One region of the Jeotgalibaca sp. A127 genome, then DNA from elsewhere that is predicted to be linked to it. Evidence: a T-box and tRNA genes for the amino acid it is inferred to sense, from the RefSeq annotation. Region 1 holds a T-box; the other holds one or more tRNA genes.
The links. The T-box of region 1 lies ahead of leuS (leucine--tRNA ligase). A T-box ahead of a tRNA ligase gene usually reads a tRNA of that ligase, here a tRNA-Leu.
Positions count from the first base shown of each region.

Region 2: it encodes a tRNA-Leu, which carries the amino acid that the T-box ahead of leuS (leucine--tRNA ligase) is inferred to sense. The anticodon was not compared.

Region 1 covers NZ_JBQPRC010000004.1:225,864-229,716, reverse strand. Annotated here, with positions in the region: gene ACTVAI_RS06680 (LysM peptidoglycan-binding domain-containing protein) at 1-1,648, shown strand, start outside; T-box leader at 1,696-1,891, shown strand; gene leuS (leucine--tRNA ligase) at 1,957-3,853, shown strand, end outside.
Region 2 covers NZ_JBQPRC010000006.1:203-4,055, reverse strand. Annotated here, with positions in the region: gene ACTVAI_RS07405 (NAD-dependent epimerase/dehydratase family protein) at 1-565, shown strand, start outside; gene ACTVAI_RS07400 (hypothetical protein) at 654-962, shown strand; TPP riboswitch at 1,021-1,123, shown strand; gene thiT (energy-coupled thiamine transporter ThiT) at 1,194-1,769, shown strand; tRNA gene ACTVAI_RS07390 (tRNA-Leu) at 1,859-1,941, shown strand; gene ACTVAI_RS07385 (hypothetical protein) at 2,119-2,316, opposite strand; gene ACTVAI_RS07380 (SprT family protein) at 2,335-2,787, opposite strand; partial or broken gene ACTVAI_RS07375 (RNA-guided endonuclease TnpB family protein) at 2,932-3,853, opposite strand, start outside.

The DNA.
Region 1 (3,853 bases):
GGAAGATAGTGGGAATCAAAACTATTACCAAATACAGGCAGAATTTCGTAAATATCCTTCATATGCAGAATCATTGGAAGATTATGCGCAATTATTACGAAACGGAACAAATTGGGACCCCATGTATTATAGCGGAGCCTGGAAAAGTAATGCTGCAACTTATCAGGATGCGACTCAGTATTTGACTGGGCGTTATGCGACAGATACTGCATATGCAAGTAAATTAAATCGCATTATTGAGTCCAATGGGCTGGCAACATATGACACGCCATCCACGGCAGTTGAAACCGCACCTGTCCAACCAGTTACACCAGCGCCGACTGGTAGTTATGTTGTTCAATCAGGTGATACATTGTACGGAATTGCTCGTAATCATGGAATTTCAGTTGTTCAATTGATGGAATGGAACCAATTAAACAGCGCCACTATTTTTCCGGGTATGTCTTTGAAAGTAAGCACAGTCCCAGCTCCAACTCCAGTTACCGATACTAAAACTGAAACGCAAACACCAACAACGCCTGCACCAACTAACGGTGGAACATATACAGTTAAATCAGGGGATTCTTTATGGAAAATAAGTCAGGCATATAATGTGACTGTAGCGCAGCTGAAAAATTGGAATGGATTGAAGAGTGATTTTATCCATCCGGGACAAGGACTTAAAGTTTCCAATCAAGCAACGTCGACTAAACCGGCGACTGGGCAAGAAACAGTCAAACCTATAGTTAGTGGGTCAGATTATACCGTGAAAAAAGGTGACACACTTTTCCAAATTGCAAGTAACTTGGGGGTAACTGTCGCTGAACTAAAATCAGTGAACAACTTACAATCAGATGTGATTTATCCTGGCCAACAATTGAAAGCTACGAAAATAAATACTATTCCAGCAACGCAGGATAATGTGCCTGCCCCTAAAGAAGAAAAAAGCAAACAATCCTATACAGTTCAAAAGGGTGACTCTTTATTCAAGATTGCTTCTCAGTTTGGAGTGACCGTGGCAGAATTGAAGAAGACAAACAATTTATCAACGGATATTATCTATCCAGGACAAACTTTAGTTACCGGTAAAACGACCACTACAGTTACTGAAACGGATAATAAGACTGTAACGCCCGTGACGCCGCCTGTTCAAAAAGAAACAACGACTTCCAGTTACACGGTTAAAAATGGAGATACCCTTTATAAAATTGCTTCTCAACTGGAATTGACTGTCTCACAGTTAAAAAGTGTCAATCAGTTAAGTTCAGACATCATTTATCCAGGTCAAGTACTGTTTTCTAATAAAGCTACCGTTGTGGAGCAGCAACCCGTGGAAACTGCAGTAAGTGGACAAAACTATACGGTTAAACAGGGAGATACTTTATATAAAGTAGCCACAAATGCCGGCGTCAGTGTTGCACAAATAAAAGAGTGGAACAATCTATCTTCCGATATTATTTTTGTAGGACAAGGCTTGGTGTTGAAGGCTAATACCCCAGTAATAGAAAAAGCTGAGAAGGCAGTTTCGACAACCAGTTATGCAGTTAAATCTGGAGATACACTTTATACTATCGCTCGCATCAACGGTATCTCTGTAACACAACTGATGGAATGGAACGATATTACGAGCAATACAATCTATCCAGGCCAAAATCTACGGGTCAAGTAAGGGTTCTTGAAAATACCTGCTTCATCTGCTAAAATAAGGCAAATAATAAAAAAACTGTGAATAGGATTAGTAGGAGATTGATTCCTGTAGAGAGTGCATGGACGGTGAAAATGCATGGATGACATTTTTGAACTCACCTATAAGTTGTAATGCTGAATTTTTTGAGTAAGCATTACCGTCTCGTCGCGTTATTGGCATGAAGAGAACTAATTATAGGTGGTACCACGAAAATTCGTCCTATAGACTTTCCAAAGGGGGAAGTCTATAGGTTTTTTTATTGAGAAAATGATCACTAAAGGAGAATAGTCATGTCTTATAATCACAATACGATTGAAAAAAAATGGCAAAAATATTGGGAGGCTAATGAAACATTCAAAACGGAACAGCCCTCAGAAAAACCAAAATACTATATTTTGGATATGTTTCCTTATCCTTCTGGACAGGGTTTGCATGTAGGGCATCCTGAAGGCTACACTGCCACAGATATTGTCGCTCGGATGAAACGTGCGCAAGGTTTTAATGTTCTTCATCCAATGGGATGGGATGCATTTGGTTTGCCAGCGGAACAATATGCATTGGATACAGGAAATGATCCTGCCGAGTTTACAGCGCATAATATCAAAACGTTCAAACGTCAAATTCAATCACTAGGTTTCAGTTATGATTGGAATCGTGAAATTAATACGACAGATCCAGATTACTATAAATGGACCCAATGGATTTTTACTAAACTTTATGAAAAAGGTTTGGCTTATGAAGCAGAAGTTTCCGTTAACTGGTGTCCAGCATTGGGAACCGTTTTGGCGAATGAAGAAGTTGTTGATGGCGTGAGCGAACGTGGGGGCCACCCAGTATATCGTAAACCAATGCGTCAATGGATGCTTAAAATTACTGCCTACGCAGAGCGTTTGCTGGAAGATTTGGAACTTGTAGACTGGCCAGATAGCATTAAAGATATGCAACGTAACTGGATTGGACGTTCTGAAGGTTCGAATGTCACATTCAAAATTAAGGACACTGACAAGGAATTCACTGTTTTCACAACACGTCCGGATACATTGTTTGGAGCAACTTATGCGGTCATGGCACCAGAACTACCACTGGTTCAAGAAATTATGAGCCCAGAACAAGCGGCGGAAGTGAAAGCCTATGTTGATTCCATTGCAACAAAAAGTGATTTGGATCGTACAGACTTGGCAAAAGAAAAAACAGGAGTATTTACCGGAGCTTACGCAATCAATCCTGTAAACGGAAAAGAAATGCCTATCTGGATTTCTGATTATGTTCTATCTACTTATGGTACTGGAGCGATTATGGCTGTTCCCGCACATGACCAACGTGACTATGAATTTGCAACAAAATTCGGATTGGAAATCATTGCGGTTTTGGAAGGTGGCAATGTTTCTGAACAAGCATTTGTAGGTGATGGTCCACATATCAACTCTGAATTTTTGAATGGATTGGATAAAGAAACGGCAATTAGCCAAATGAATGAATGGTTAGTAAAAGAAGGCGTAGGGGAATCCGTAGTTTCTTACCGTCTGCGTGACTGGCTATTTGCCCGTCAACGTTATTGGGGTGAGCCAATTCCTGTTATTCACTGGGAAGATGGAACAACGACAACTGTTCCTGAAGAAGAATTGCCATTGCTACTTCCAAAAACGGATAAAATCAAGCCAAGTGGTACGGGGGAATCTCCGTTGGCAAACATTTCTGATTGGGTTAATGTCACCGATCCAGAAACAGGTTTGAAAGGTCGTCGTGATACAAATACGATGCCTCAATGGGCAGGTAGCTCATGGTACTTCTTGCGTTTCATGGACCCACACAACGAAGAGGCGTTGGTTGGAGAAGATGCGATGGAATACTGGCAAAATGTTGATTTGTATATTGGTGGAGCAGAGCACGCGGTACTTCACTTGTTGTACGCGCGTTTCTGGCATAAATTCCTTTATGACCTAGGCATCGTAAAAACAAAAGAACCCTTCCAAAAATTGTTCAACCAAGGGATGATTCTGGGTGAAAACAACGAAAAAATGTCTAAATCTAAAGGGAACGTAGTAAATCCTGATGATATCGTGGAAGCATATGGTGCAGATACGTTACGTCTATATGAAATGTTTATGGGACCACTGGATGCAAGTACAGCTTGGAGCGAAAAAGGGATTGAAGCAAGCCGTCGTTTCCTGGATCGGGCATGGCGTT
Region 2 (3,853 bases), on a different contig from region 1:
TAGTCCTGAAGCAGATTTTTACGGTACCTTACTCGATTTAAATTATAAAGTTCCCCATAATTTATTCGAAGCGGCTATAAAAAGCAACGTTAAACGCATTATTTTTGCCAGCTCTGTGCACGCAATTATGGGATATCCTAAAAATGTTCAAGTAAAAACATCAGATTATCCAAAACCGGCAGATGCATATGGTGTTTCAAAAGTATACATGGAAGCATTGGCTAGTTTCCATGCCTATACTTCCAAGCAAGAAGCGATTGGAATCAGAATTGGCGGTTTTGATAGTAAAATTGAACCCGGTGTAACAGATATGGACGGACTTGCCATATATTTGTCCAAAAGAGACATGTGCCATCTAATCGATTGCTGCCTGGAAGCCGAATTGGCTGAACCTTTCTTATTGGTCAATGGCGTCTCGAACAATCGCTTCCCGCGCATGGATATTTCCCAGGCGCATTTTGACATTGGCTATACACCTAAAGATGATGCCTTCAAAATGCTTCAAGATGGTGTATTGGATTTCAAGGAAGAAGATTCAGTCGACATGGAACCGGGCGAAGAATAAGATGGAAGGTTCCTTTCTGACGTTGCGGCAAGGCAACTTTATTTGTTATACTAGCAAATAAATACATTAGAAAAGGAATGAGATTTTTTTGGCAAAGAAAAAAGGATCTAACATCCAACGAAAAAATATCCAAACGAAAACATCTATTATCCACCCTTCTGTGGGTAATTATAAAAAAGAGACAGAAACTAAACAAACTGAACACGTTAATTCGTATACATTCTCAACAATCGGGATGTTCGCTGGCTTGATCATCGGTTATTTATTTAATGAAATAAATTGGGGCTTTGGAATCGGGTTATTTACAGGTGCCCTCATCGACTTTATTATCAATTTCCGCAAGAAAAAAAATTTCGAGGAAAAATTTAATCGTACATTAGAAAATAGTACAGATTAAACGATTGTGTTGCATTGTTTTATCGGCTATGGTAAGCTATATACAATTGAATAGGACACTTATCACAAAGGGGAGCCGGAAACGGCTGAGATTGAATGAGAATTCTAACCCTCTGAACCTGTTTCGTTAATGCGAGCGTAGGGATTGTGTGAGTTGAGAACACGTTAATAATTGTTTTCTCCTCCTTTGTAGTAGGTTAGTTCCATTCTACAATAAGGAGGAGATTTTTTTATGTCAAAAAATTTAAATGTCTGGATTGAAGCCACAATAATGGCAGCCTTAGCTACGGCGTTATCGTTCGTCCCACTAGAGATTGGTCCGAGCTTCACTATTACAGTTGGCCAGCCTGTACTAATCTTATATGCCCTACGTCGTGGCTTTGTTCCCGGTATGGTAGCAAGTTTTCTATGGGGAATCATGCATATTTTTGTCGCAAATGCAGACATCCTGACTCCTCTGCAAGGTTTTATTGAATATTTTGTTGCATTCGGATTCAGTGGGTTTGCCGGAATTTGGTCCAGCAAAACACAAAAAATGATGCAGTCAGATGATAAATTTCGCGCTAGCCTATATATAGTTCTCGCTTCTGTTGTCGGAACCGCAGCTCGATTCTTCTGGCATACAATCGCTGGTTATTATTTCTGGGGGCAATACGCACCAGAAGGATGGAGCCCTTGGTTTTATTCAATCGTTATGAATGGTGCCAGTGCCTTTGCTACAGCTACTTTTACAGTCGTTGTATTGTTGGTCATTGTTCGCACCACGCCTACTTTATTCCTGCCTAAAACGAAGAAACTAGGCTATTAATAAATTTTCCGTGTTCCAACAAACTATCGTTGGAACACGTTTTTTTGTGTTGACAAAAATCGTTTTCAGACCTATACTGAAATAGTTGCGCGGTCATGGCGGAATGGCAGACGCGCCAGCTTGAGGGGCTGGTGGGGGCAACCCCGTGGAGGTTCAAGTCCTCTTGGCCGCATACGATAAATTATTAAAGCCACCTAATCGGGTGGCTTTTTTTGTATAAATAATTGTTTGCGAAAACAAAACTGTTAGAAAAAAATTGCAGTGTAAGTAAAAAAATGCACAACTATTTGGATTTTACAGAGTCTTGTACAGACTGTTATCAAAACCTGTTCCTGGTTTCTTTGTTACCTTAGGTCTTTAATTCCTTCTCGATCAAATCTATTGCTATTTCGAAAGCCGTTATTCGCCGTTTAGCCAAAGTAATTTGTGATTTGTATCTTTCGCTATTTTCTTTCGCTTTTAGTGTCTTCAACGTTTCCCTCAATTTATGTAATATCGAAGCAATTTGTCTTTTTGCTTCGAGCAGCTCTTCTTTGGAATAGTCCATCCTCTTCATCCCCATGTTTCACATTATTTTCAAAGTCAACTTTCCTTTGCATCGTCCACATACATATTTAGCGGTATTTATTTTCTTTTTCCTTGGGATCATTTGCCCACAATCTGAACACATATAATGAAGCAATTTTTCTTTTTCAAGTTCAGAGCGTAAATCCTTCACGTAGCGACTACCACCTGTCGCAGCTAATAACTGCTTAAAATCTTGATCCCTATGACGATAACCTTTCCCTTCCAAATGTAAATGGTAATGACAAAGTTCGTGCTTTATAACAGAAATTAACTCTTCTCTTCCATATAATTCCCAAACCCTTTTATTGAAATCGAGATTATGACTACGTAATAGATAGCGCCCCCCGGTCGTTTTCAAACGTGGGTTGAAAGTTGCTTGGTGTAAAAACGGACGGGAAAAATATTTTAAGGAAATATCCTCAACTAGTTGTTGTAACATCATTTGATTCATGCTTCATTCAGCCTTTCTAAATCCCAGGTGAACTACTCGGGCATGAATGCCCGAGCTTCTGGGAACAACGCTGCCTTACCCGATGGGTTTCCAACGGGCAGCGGGTACGTCTCTTGACCAGAGCCAGTCCCTGGCTCGTGCCGTTTACCGTCCGGCGGACGCTTTGGCAAGGATATTCCTTGCGGCATTGATATCCCGGTCGTGATGCGCGTGGCATCCCGGACAGGTCCATTCGCGGATGTGGAGCGGCTTCTTTCCGTCCGGACGCCCGCAGGCAGAACAATCCTGGCTCGTGTAAGACGCGTTAACCAGGACCAGGTTCTTTCCATACCACGCGCACTTGTATGCCAGCATGGACTTGATTATCGCCCAGCTGGCGTCCGCGATGGAGCGGGAAAGTTTCCGGTTCTTCATCATGTTTTGGGTGCGTAAATCCTCCAGGACGATAGTGTCGTAGTTTTGGACGAGGTGGGTCGTGTACTTGTGCAGATAATCGTTGCGCTGATTCCGGATTTTGCGGTTGTACTTCGCGACCATCTCTTTCGCCTTCTGGACGTTGCGGAAGGACGACAGTTCCAACTCTTCTCCGGTCGTTTCCTTATGCGCTTCCATCTTTTCCAAAGCAAGCCGACGGCGGCGGGCTAATTTTCGTTCCCACGTTCGTTTCTTTTTGGCCAGGGAGCGTTCGAAGTGTTTGTTATTAAGCTTTGTTCCATCAGAATGGATAGCTAGATGTGTGAGACCCAAGTCAATACCAATGGATTTTTCGGTGAGGGGCAGCTTCTTCATCTCTTCCTCCACCAGGATTGAGGCGGTATATTTGCCGGTCGATTCTTTCCGGATGACGGCACTCTTGATTTTTCCGCGGATGCGATCCAGGCCGTAGGCCTTCATCAGCCCCAGCTTCGGTAGTTTCAGATAGTGGTTATCCACCACCTGGATGTTCCCGTTGACGCAATTGGATTTGTAGCTGTTTTTCGGACGCTTGCGTGACTTGAAGCGGGGGAAGGCGTTCTGTTTCTGGAAGAAGCGGTCGAAGGAGTCGGCCAAATCGGCGGACGCATAC